Regions from separate parts of the Sinorhizobium sp. CB7 genome, predicted to be linked through region 1. Evidence: predicted binding sites of a transcription regulator. Region 1 holds the regulator's gene; the other holds the start of a gene.
What was found. The regulator LexA, encoded in region 1, represses DNA repair genes until DNA is damaged. The targets are predictions, from matches to a motif close to TGTTCNNNNTGTGTTCNG.
Positions count from the first base shown of each region.

Region 2: AAE029_RS14650 (YifB family Mg chelatase-like AAA ATPase) is a predicted target of LexA. The motif match lies at 2,533-2,550, and genes of this name have one in related genera.

Region 1 is NZ_JAULLL010000019.1:37,464-43,283, reverse strand. It holds gene AAE029_RS28450 (ComEC/Rec2 family competence protein) at 1-2,351, shown strand, start outside; gene lexA (transcriptional repressor LexA) at 2,332-3,051, opposite strand; gene AAE029_RS28440 (hypothetical protein) at 3,367-3,699, shown strand; gene AAE029_RS28435 (BA14K family protein) at 3,943-4,449, shown strand; gene AAE029_RS28430 (glycosyl transferase) at 4,807-5,652, shown strand.
Region 2 is NZ_JAULLL010000007.1:73,439-79,258, forward strand. It holds gene AAE029_RS14630 (endonuclease/exonuclease/phosphatase family protein) at 1-47, shown strand, start outside; gene AAE029_RS14635 (cupin domain-containing protein) at 147-650, shown strand; gene gshB (glutathione synthase) at 732-1,679, shown strand; gene AAE029_RS14645 (hypothetical protein) at 1,897-2,298, shown strand; gene AAE029_RS14650 (YifB family Mg chelatase-like AAA ATPase) at 2,634-4,166, shown strand; gene cysK (cysteine synthase A) at 4,236-5,204, opposite strand; gene AAE029_RS14660 (LysE family translocator) at 5,334-5,820, opposite strand, start outside.

The DNA of each region.
Region 1 (5,820 bases):
CGGCGAGGACGTGGCATCGGAGGCGATTCGCTGTCGGTGCCGCTAACATCTTGGGCGAGGCCCGGTCCAGCCTCCGGTGGATGTCGAGCGAGGAAGAGGCGCATGGCCATACCTTTCTCTTTGTTCCCGTCTGTATCGGAACGGGCGCCGTCATCTGGTTTAAGACTGAAACCGATTTTTCGGCCATCGCACTCACTGTCGCTGTTCTCGTATGCTTCTGCATACTCTTTGTCTCGCGGGATGCCGAGCTTCTGGTGAAACGGACCGTTTGGGCCGGTCTTCTTGTTCTCCTTGGCATGGTGCTGTCTCAGGTGGAGACGTGGCGTTCGCAGACCGTGGTTCTCGATTCCGCGGTTACCACGACATTGACGGGCCGTGTCGAGCGGCGTGAGACCAGCGGGCAGGGGCGTTGGCGCTATATCCTCGCCTTGGAGAAGACCGAACTGCCAGCGATCAAACGCCCGCCGAGGCGGATTTCCGTTATCTCGCGCGGCATGGATCTTCCCTTCGAAATAGGCGATACGCTGACCGGGCGTGCGCGTCTCGTACCGCCCGCTGGGCCGGCCCTGCCGCTGCTGAATGATTTCGCTTTCAGTGCCTATTTCGATAGCATTGGTGCGAACGGCTATTTTTACGGAGCGCCGCAACGCGTACCTCGTTCAGGGGCCGACACCGAAGAGCCGCGGATGGTTGCGGTCGAAAAATGGCTCCACGGACTGAGAGCCGGAATAGGGGATCGCATTCGCTCGATTCTGCCGGGCGATACCGGCGCTTTCGCCGCCGCGCTCGTCACCGATGAGCGGCGCGCCATTTCGGAGGAGACGACTGAGGCACTGCGTATTTCCGGACTGGCGCATATCATCGCCATCTCCGGGCTGAACATGGCGCTTTCGGCCGGCATCTTCTTTATCGGTTTCCGTTCCGTACTGAGCCTCCTTCCCGGGATGGCTCAAGCTTATCCGACCAAGAAGATCGCGGCCTTCGGTGCGCTTGTTGCAGTTACTGCCTATTTCCTCATCTCCGGCTTCGGAGTCTCCGCCGAACGCGCCTTCATCATGATGGCCATCATGCTGATTGCGGTCTTCTTTGACCGCCCTTCGCTCAGCCTCCGCAATGTCGCCCTGTCGGCGATCGTCATACTGGTGCTATCGCCATCCGAAGTTCTGGGGCCGAGCTTCCAGATGTCGTTTGCTGCTACGCTGGCACTGATTGCAGGCTACGCGGTCTGGAAGGACCGGCCCGCTCATACGCCATTCCATACCACAAATCCTGCCTTGCTTGCCCTGTTGCTGGCCGCGCGGTTCTTCGGTGGGATTTTGCTGACATCTCTGATCGGAGGTCTGTCCACGGCAGTTTTTGCAATCGAGCATTTTCACCGATTGGCGACATATGGCCTTGCCGCCAACCTGGCTGCCATGCCGGTCATAACCTTCATCGTGATGCCGGCGGGGCTATTCGCCATGCTGCTGATGCCCTTCGGTCTGGATCCAACGCTATGGAAGGTTGTCGGTTTCGGCCTCGATCTCGTCATCGCCATTGCAAAGACCATCGCGGACTGGGGCGGCAATATCGACGTCGGGCGCCTGCCGTCGTGGTTCTTTCCTGTCATGGTCGGGGGCTTTCTGCTGCTCACTCTGCTTCGCACGAAATTGCGGCACACGGGAACGCTCACGCTTGCGATCGCATTGATTCTCGTATGCCTAGTGCCGCCGGCGCCACAGCCGGACATGCTGATTTCCGAGGATGGTGGGCTTGTCGCTGTGATTCATGACGACGAGCTCGCTACCAATCGCGATCGCCCGCCGAGTTTCATCTTCGAACAGTGGCAGCATGCGCTTGCGATTTCTCAGCACCGAAGGCCGAAAACCATTGATGGGGAGCAGGCCAACCCCTCCGCTTCAAGCAAGTCCCGCCGCAGATTGGATGCTGCAGAACGCCAGCAGGCGAGGGAAGCCATGCGTGCCGCAACGGAGGCAGGAACGGATAGGGGCTTCGTCTGCGCAAAGAGGGCATGGTGCACGACGAAGCTGCCGAACGGAAAGGTAGTCACGACGATCGACGATGCTGCCTATCTTGGCCCGGCATGCGACACCGCTCAGATCGTCATCACGTCGATAAGGCTCCGCTTTGACCGTTGCAGGTCGGGTGCGGCACTTTTCACCGGAGAAACACTACGCAAGACTGGCGCAGTGGAAATACGCTTCGATCAGGAAGGGCCGGTTATCAAAACCGCCTTCGATACGTTGGAGAGGCCCTGGAACCGGCACCGCGCCTATGATTGGCGATCGGATCGCTTCACGGAGCAGGCAACATTGGAAACGCCCGCTTCAATCAATGATAGCGACGAATGAGCCCGACGAGCTTTCCTTGAACCTTGACGCGATCGGGGCCGAAGATGCGCGTCTCGTAAGCGGGATTTGCTGCTTCGAGAGCAATCGATGCGCCCTTGCGCCGGAACCGTTTGAGCGTTGCTTCCTCGTCATCCACCAGTGCAACGACGATATCGCCGGGATTGGCCGTCGTAACATTGCGAATGATGACCGTGTCGCCGTCGAAGATGCCGGCATCAATCATCGAATCGCCCTTGACCTCGAGAGCGTAATGTTCGCCGCTGCCGAGCATGTCGGCGGGAATGACGATGTCATGCGTATTGTTCTGGATGGCCGAGATCGGCACGCCGGCGGCGATGCGGCCCATCACCGGGATGGAGACGGATTTGCCGGGATCCTCAGTAACGGGCTTTATCGGTGCAGCCGCAATCGGCTGAGGCTTGCCAAGGCTTCCTTCGATGACACTCGGCGAGAAGCCGCGCCGTGGCTGAATACTCGGGCTATAGGCCTCGGGCAGCTTGATAACCTCAAGCGCGCGAGCCCGGTTGGGCAGGCGGCGAATGAAGCCACGCTCTTCGAGCGCTGTGATCAGCCTATGGATTCCCGATTTTGATGCCAGATCGAGCGCGTCCTTCATCTCATCAAAGGATGGCGGAACACCAGATTCCTTCATCCGCTCGTGTATGAAAAGGAGCAGTTCCTGTTGTTTGCGCGTCAACATTTTTGCTGGAACCCCAGATCGGTGAAACAAAGCCAGAACAGACACTATATGTTCCATATGTGTTCCGCAAGTACCTAAATTTTCGTGAAAGTTTTCGAGATACTCAAAATATTTTTGCTTCAGGCCCCATGTTGGAATTTGGACTGAAAAATGCCGGACAATAGGGCATATTAGTTGTTTCAGGACCAAGTGGTGCCGCCGGTAGCAGTTCGGTGCAGATCGCTCTAGCCCGTTTTCAATCGGCCTCTACTTTAGTGCTGTGGCGGATAAAGCGGCCTGCCGCAGATCTCCGCTTTTCGGAAAAGCGAGGATGCCATGCGAATGATTCTTGCAGGGATTGCCATAATTTTTGCCACTGCTGCCGGCGCGCATGAAGCTCCGTCCGGCTTTACCTATGAGCCCTATTGTTGCAATGGAGACGGCCACAACGGTGATTGCCAGCAAATTTCATCGAAGACGGTTCGTCCCGTTCCGAAGGGATTTCAGGTGACCCTGCTGCCCGGTGATCACCGCCTGGCGACACACAAGCACGTGTTCTTCGTTCCTCAGACGCAAACGATGGAGTCTCCGGACGGCGCCTATCATCTTTGCCTTTTCCCAAACGAATATACCGTGCGCTGCTTCTATGCGCCTCCAATGGGTTTCTGAGGCTCGCCGAAACCGCACACAGTGGCACGAGAGATAGGCTGTGGCGTCCTGCCAAAGGCAGGCATGTCGCGGGAACCCGGCATGAACGTCGCTCACCGCATTGTCGTGCTCGGACCCGGCGCTTGAATTGAAGGCGGAACGTCCCGGTAACATTTTCGGGAGCGCTCGAACGTTCACCTTCGGTTCACGTTGAGGGTAAGATGATATGCGATGCTCGCATCATTCCGACAAGGTGAGGAAGACATGAAAAAGCTAGCCATCATCATCCTGTCGGCCACAACTGCCTTTACAGGTGTTGCCCCGGCCGAAGCTTTTCCTTTGCCCGCCGCAATGACAATGCCTGGAGTCGAGGCGTCCTCGGATGTTCAGCAAGTCGATCATCGAAGGTTCATTCCTCGTTACGGCAGCAACAATCCCCATATCAGGCGGTGGGACCGTGAAAATAACTCCCCACGCAGCTATTTCGGTCGCTACAGCTATCGGGACGGCTATTATCGCGGTGATTACTACCGCGACGGCTACTATCGGCGCCGTCACTATCGCAGGTACGATCACGGAGACGCTGCAGCCGCTATCATCGGTGGGTTGGCGACAGGGGCGATCATCGGCGCTCTGGCGTCGCAGCCGAGATATTACGGCGGCAATGGGCACGCGAACTGGTGCTACAGTCGATATCGATCCTATCGCGCATGGGACAACACTTATCAGCCCTATTACGGCCCCCGTCGTCAATGTGTGTCGCCATACTGATCGTGGAAGGCCGTCGCAGATTTCACGTCCCGCCATCGCGCTGGGTCCTTCATACCGCGTTTTCAGCGACGCGATATTTGAGACGAGGCAACAGTGGCTTTTATTCTTCTGCAACTCGCTTCTTCGGCTGATGAGGCAAAGTAACATCACTTCAGTGAAGACGTGAAGTGTAACTGATTGCAGGATTGATCGCGGTCGGGTTGCTTGTTATTCGAAGATCACGACCCGGTCGATACTTGGCAGGTTTAAAATGCAATCGTACACGTGCACATTTTTGCAAGCGGCGCTGAATGGTGTCTGCGCGTGCCGTGACATTGGCGCAAAAATTCTTTTGGTCGTTCAGGAAAATTCAGCGGGATGATGACGAGAATTCTTGCCGCGAGCGGTGGCGTCAAGCAAGTCATTTGCATGAATTGGGGGACCAAGTACGGTGCAACATTCATCAATCGACTCTACGGTATGGTTGCTCGCAACATCACACCGCCCTTCACCTTCACCTGCTTCACCGACAACAGGGAAGGATTGAACCCGGGGATACTGTGCGAAGACCTGCCGGATCTTGATCTCGAGAAAATGCCGGTGAACACGAAGGGCATTTGGCAAAAGGCAAGACTCTGGGGTCCAAAGCTCGGCAGCCTCTCCGGTCCGGTGCTCTATCTGGATCTCGATTTGGTTGTCGTCGCGTCTCTCGACCCGTTCTTCGAGGTTGGAAATCCGGATGATGTTGTCATGGCTCAAAACCAGACCACACCCTTCGAGCGTCTCGGCCAATCCTCCGTCTTCCGATTCCCCGTAGGCAAGCTCGTCCCCTTGCAGGAAAAGTTTCGCGCCAACCCTCAGGCGATCGCCGATGAATATAAATACGAGCAACGCTTTCTCACCCGCAACGCGCCGGGCAAACTGAAGTTCTATCCTCGACGCTGGGTTTTGCATTTCAGACAGGACTGTCGTTGGCCAATGCCCTTGAACTACGTACTCGTCCCGCACTTGCCGACCAGCGCGCGAGTTGTTCTATTTCCACGCGGTTTTCATCCCCAAAATGCGATTGACGGCAAATTCGGCCCCAAAGGCCTGTCAGCGACGCCGCTCGATCACATACTCGGCGTCTTCAAGGCCAACCGAAGGGGAACAAAGTCACCGTTGACATACTTGCGGCACTATATCCTCCCCACACCGTGGGTAGCGCACCATTGGCGTGAATAAGCGGCGATTGAATTAACACTGGAGAATCGAAGTTTTTGAACAATCGGTCGGGGACCGTTTGGCTTGGATAAACGTTGCTCTAGTGAAAGGGCCATGGGCACCTGTGCTTCTCTGTAAGAAAAGAGGGTCGTTTTGTTGTCGTCAGCCGGCGGATGGCATCGGCAAAGG
Region 2 (5,820 bases), on a different contig from region 1:
CGGATCACGATATGATCGTCTGCACGATTACAGCTCTTCTTTTTTGATTTCGGCACGGATCCGTAAAATTCGAATGATTTTATCAACCCGCCTGTTACGCCTTTCATGCGATGAGCGGTCGACGCATGTGACATGAAGGGGGCTTCATGATTTGGAATGTCATGTTGGCAAGCGTGATTGCCATCGCCGCGCGCAAACTGCCGGTTGCGCCTGCAGATACAAAGAGCAAGCCGTTTGTCGCTGCCGCAAGCGGCGCAATGGCGATGAAACCGGCACCGATCGAACCGTCCTGGATCATCAGCGGAAATCCCGAAGCCCGCAAGGCCGAACATTCCCGCAGTGGCGACGAAGCTGCAGTGACCGCGATCTGGGATTGCACGGCGGGCGAGTTTCGCTGGTATTTCGGCTGGGACGAGACCGTGACGATTCTTGAAGGCGAGGTTCACGTGACGGCGGAAGACGGCACCAGGCGGACCTTGCGCGCCGGCGATGTCGCTTTCTTCGCCTGCGGAACCTGGGCGACGTGGCGGATCGATAACTACCTGAAAAAGGTCGCCGTTTGCCGCAAGCCCTTTCCGAAACCTCTGGCCCTGGCCTACAGGCTGCGCAACTATCTGCGCGGCGGAACGCCGATTGGGCTCGCGGCCTGACCCTCATTGCATCTGAGCTTTGGCCGTTGCGTTTGATGCTCCATCGACCTACATCTGTCGGGCATCAAGCGAGGGACAGATATGGCGAAGATCAGAAACGTAGCGGTCCAGATGGACCATGTGGCCGGCATCAATATCGCGGGCGATTCCACCTTCGCCATGAGCCTCGAGGCGCAATCCCGCGGCTATAAGCTCTTCCACTATACGCCCGAACGCCTGAGTCTCCGTGACGGCAAACTTTATGCTTCCGTCGAGCCCATGGTGCTGCGCGATATCAAGGGCGACCATTTCGAACTTGGCGCAACCGAACGGGTCGATCTTTCGACCATGGACGTGGTGCTGCTGCGCCAGGATCCGCCTTTCGACATGGCCTATATCACCTCGACGCATCTTCTGGAGCGCATTCATCCGAAGACGCTCGTCGTCAATGATCCGGGCTGGGTACGCAATTCGCCGGAGAAGATCTTCGTCACCGAATTCGCTGACCTGATGCCGAAGACGCTGATCACGCGCGACGCGGCAGAGATCCGCAGTTTCCGTGAGGAGTTGGGTGACATCATCCTGAAGCCGCTTTACGGCAACGGCGGCGCCGGCGTCTTCCATTCGACCCGCGACGACCGCAACCTCTCCTCGCTTCTCGAAATGTTCGGCCAGATGTTCCGTGAGCCGTTCATCGCCCAGCAATATCTTCCGGACGTGCGCAAGGGCGACAAGCGCATCATCCTGGTCGACGGTGAATTCGCCGGCGCAATCAATCGCGTCCCGGCCGAGCACGACAGCCGGTCCAATATGCATGTCGGCGGGCGCGCGGAAGCGACCGAACTGACGGCGCGCGAAAAGGAAATCTGCGCGCGCATCGGTCCGGCCCTCAGGGAGCGCGGTTTCCTGCTCGTCGGTATCGACGTCATCGGCGACTACATGACGGAGATCAACGTTACGTCGCCGACCGGTATTCGCGAGGTGAAGAAGTTCGGCGGCGCCGACATCGCAAGCCTGCTGTGGGACGCGATCGAACGCAAGCGCGGCTAAGGCGAGCCTGAGGTGGGCTCGAGGGTCGCTTCGCGTTCATCTCATCCGATCCCTCGCTGAGAAATTCCCTTAAGCATTCGGACACTCTTCAGAGTGTGCTAATATCCCCGCTGGCAGAACGTCCTTCGACGGTACGGAAATGAGCCGGTGGAGTAGCAGACTCTCTAGGATCTGGATTGTAGCGGCCGCTATAGCAGTAGGACTGGCGGCCTTCCTGGTGGAACTAGACCCGCTGAGGGTCTTGTTTGGATCCAGTACTTCTGAACAGCCGCTCGATTTGAAAATAAGCGATCTCAAAGTCGAGCGTGTTTCACCAACCAGCGAGCAGAAGATTACGGTCACGATCAGCAAGAATGTCGGCGCCGGCGCTCGCGAATGCCAGATGCAGGTAGAAACCCCTGAGACTTTTCAGAAAAGGAGCAGTGCCGAATTTGAGCTGGCCGAAGATGTGCAAAAGGACCAGCGAACCTTTGTCACACCCTTTGTAAATTATGGTGTTGTCGCGGTGATAAGTGTCGCCTGCGGGCGTGCCATGTCCAATGAGCTTGCCTTCATATTTGCGAAGGGCGGACGAGCATACGAATTGGATCCCGAGAAGTTGCCCGAAGATCTGCTGTGACGTCCGACCGGAGGGAGCGTTGCACCCGGAGAAGACCAGCGGCTTGTGACGCGCTGGTATTCGCTTCTTCAACCTCTTCAACGCACATGAGCCACTGACGATCGACCACACCCGGCGGGAGACCATCTCCTGTTGTGTGTCATCTTGAGTGGTCACCCGCTTTCCCGCTTCATTCCGTCTTCTGTTCTGTTGATGCAACCCGCTGCCGCGGAAAATGCAGCGAATACGCGAATTTGTTCGATCATTGTTCTTGTTTTATTCTTTCCTCTATGCAAGATTGCACTCCGTAGCCGACCGAGGGTGGCACATGTCGGCTGCGGATGAGGGGATCTCGCATGGTCGCGCGTATCAGCACGGTTGCATTTCAGGGCATAGAAGGCGTTGCCGTCGAGGTCCAGGTCATGGTCGCTCCAGGCAAGATGGGTATCCAGATCGTCGGACTGCCGGACAAGGCGGTCGCCGAAAGTCGCGAACGGGTTCAGGCAGCGTTGCATGCTTCCGGGCTCGCGCTACCGCCGAAACGGGTGACGGTCAACCTCGCGCCTGCGGATCTACCCAAAGAGGGTTCACATTTCGATCTCCCGATCGCGCTCGGGCTGATGGCCGCACTCAGCGCCATCCCCGCCGATGCGCTGTCGGACTATGTCGTCGTTGGCGAGCTCAATCTCGATGGCACGATCGCGCCTGTTGCCGGCGCGCTTCCCGCCGCCATCAGCGCCAATGGACTTGGCAAAGGCTTGATCTGCCCGGCCGAAAGCGGGCCTGAAGCCGCCTGGGCAGGACGGGATGTCGATATTCTGGCGCCGCGCAGCCTGATTGCGCTTGCCAATCATTTCCGCGGGACTCAGGTGCTCTCGCGTCCCGAACCGGCGATCCGCGCCGATCCCGCCAACCTGCCTGACCTTGCCGATATCAAGGGGCAGGAGAGCGCCAAGCGTGCTCTCGAGGTGGCAGCCGCTGGCGGTCACAATCTCCTGATGGTGGGCCCGCCCGGTTCCGGCAAGTCGATGCTGGCCTCACGGCTTCCGTCGATACTGCCGCGGCTCTCGGCCGCCGAACTGCTTGAGGTCTCGATGATCCATTCGATCGCGGGGCAGCTTTCCGGCGGCAAGCTCTCCGACCGCAGGCCCTTTCGCACGCCACATCATTCCGCCAGCATGGCGGCCCTTGTCGGCGGCGGTGTTCGCGCCCGGCCGGGCGAAGCATCGCTTGCCCATCACGGTGTCCTCTTTCTCGACGAGTTCCCGGAATTTACGCCACAGGTCCTCGATGCCCTGCGACAGCCGCTCGAGACCGGCGAATGCATCATTGCCCGCGCCAATCACCGCGTCTCCTATCCCGCCACGATCCAGCTCGTCGCCGCGATGAACCCCTGTCGCTGCGGCATGGCGGGAGAGCCGGGGCACAGCTGCGCCCGTGGCCCGCGCTGCGTCTCGGACTATCAGGCCCGCATCTCCGGACCGCTGATGGATCGGATCGATATCCGCATTGATGTCCCCGCCGTTTCCGCCGCCGATCTGATCCGGCCGATGGCGGCAGAGAAAAGTGCGGCGGTCGCCGCACGCGTCGCCCGTGCCCGCGAGATGCAACGAGAACGCTTCACGAAAGCCGGCATGCCGGAAACCGCCACCAATGCCCGCTGCTCCACCGCGCTGATCGAGAAACTGGCGGAGCCGGATGCGAGCGGGCTGCAATTGCTGCGCGACGCCGCGGAAAAGATGAAGTTTTCCGCACGCGGTTATCACCGGGTGTTGAAGGTAGCGCGCACGCTGGCCGATCTCGACGAGAAACTCACGATCGGCCGCATCCATCTGGCAGAAGCGATCTCCTACCGTATCGCCGGTGAGAGGCTGACGGCTGCGGCGTGAGGTGCAAATAAAAAGGGGCGCCGGAAGGGCGCCCCAAAAGCAGCAATCTTACAGGCAACCGTATGTCCATTAGTTGCCGAGGCCTTCGAAGAGCGCCGTTGATAGATAGCGCTCTGCGAAGGACGGGATGATGATGACGATATTCTTGCCTTCGTTCTCCGGGCGGCTGCCGACTTTGATCGCGGCGCTGAGTGCCGCACCCGAGGAGATGCCGACGGGAACGCCTTCAAGCTTTGCGACCAGCCGCGCCAGTTCGAACGCCTCGTCATTGGTGACGGTGATGACCTCGTCATAGATGCTGGTGTCGAGGATCTTCGGTGCGAAGCCGGCGCCGATGCCCTGGATCTTGTGCGGGCCTGGCGTGCCGCCCGAAAGCACCGGCGAGTCGGTGGGTTCGACGGCAATGACCTTGATGTCGGGCTTGCGGCTCTTCAGCACCTGACCGGCACCGGTAATGGTGCCGCCCGTGCCGATGCCGGAAACGAGAATATCGACCTTGCCGTCGGTGTCGTTCCAGATCTCCTCGGCGGTCGTCTTGCGATGGATTTCGGGATTTGCCGGGTTTTCGAACTGCTGCGGGATGATGGCATCCGGCAGTGTGGCAGCAAGTTCTTCCGCCTTGGCGATCGCGCCCTTCATGCCTTTCGCCCCTTCCGTCAGCACCAGCTCGGCGCCGAGCAACAGCAGCATCTTGCGGCGTTCGAGCGACATGGTCTCCGGCATGGTGAGGATCAGCTTGTAGCCCTTGGCGGCAGCCGCGAAGGCGAGCGCAATGCCGGTATTGCCGGAGGTCGGCTCGATCAGGGTGCTTCTGCCGGGCGTAATCTTGCCCTGGGCCTCCAGGGACTCGATCATGGCGACACCAATGCGGTCCTTGACCGACGCAATCGGATTGAAGAATTCGAGCTTGGCCAACAGGTTGGCCTTCACGCCCTTCTCCCTCGCGAGCTTGTCGAGGCGCACGATCGGCGTATCGCCGATGGTCTCCGTGATGGACGAATAGATGCGGCCGCGGCCTGGCTTACGGGTTTCGGACATGATTTTCTCCTTCGTGGATCGTGGAGAGAATAGGGTCAAAGTCCGCCCTAGACCAGAGTGGGAACTGCCGCTTCGTCAGACCGGCGGGGAAAAAAACTTTGGCAGATCGGCCGCTTAGGCAAGTTTTTTTCAGGTCGCCCGGGTGGCGATGAAAGCTGCCGTTCCCGCCAGAATGCTTGCAGCAGCACGGTTCATCAGCTTCAAGGCGTGCGGCTGTTTGAGCAGCAGGCGTGCACGCGACGCAAGCAGCATGTAGGGCAGCAGCACGCACATCAGGACTGTAAAGGTCGTCGCCAGTAGCAGCGCATATTCGCGCAATCCGATGCTGCCGATATCGATGAGGGTCGGCACCAGCGCGACATAGAAGAGCATAGTCTTCGGATTTCCGAGCGTTACCAGCAGGCCGGAGAGGAAGGACATGCCGATGCTGCTCGATTTCTTCGCAGCGACATCCTGCGGCAGCAGCCCGGCCGTCCAGAGCTTCCAGGCGATATAGGCAAGGTACAGCGCGCCGGCGATCTTGATGACGATGAAGATCTCGGTGAAGGTCTGTGCCAGGAAGGCAAGCCCAAGAATGACCGCTGTCAAATAGATCGTATCGCCGAGCACAAGGCCC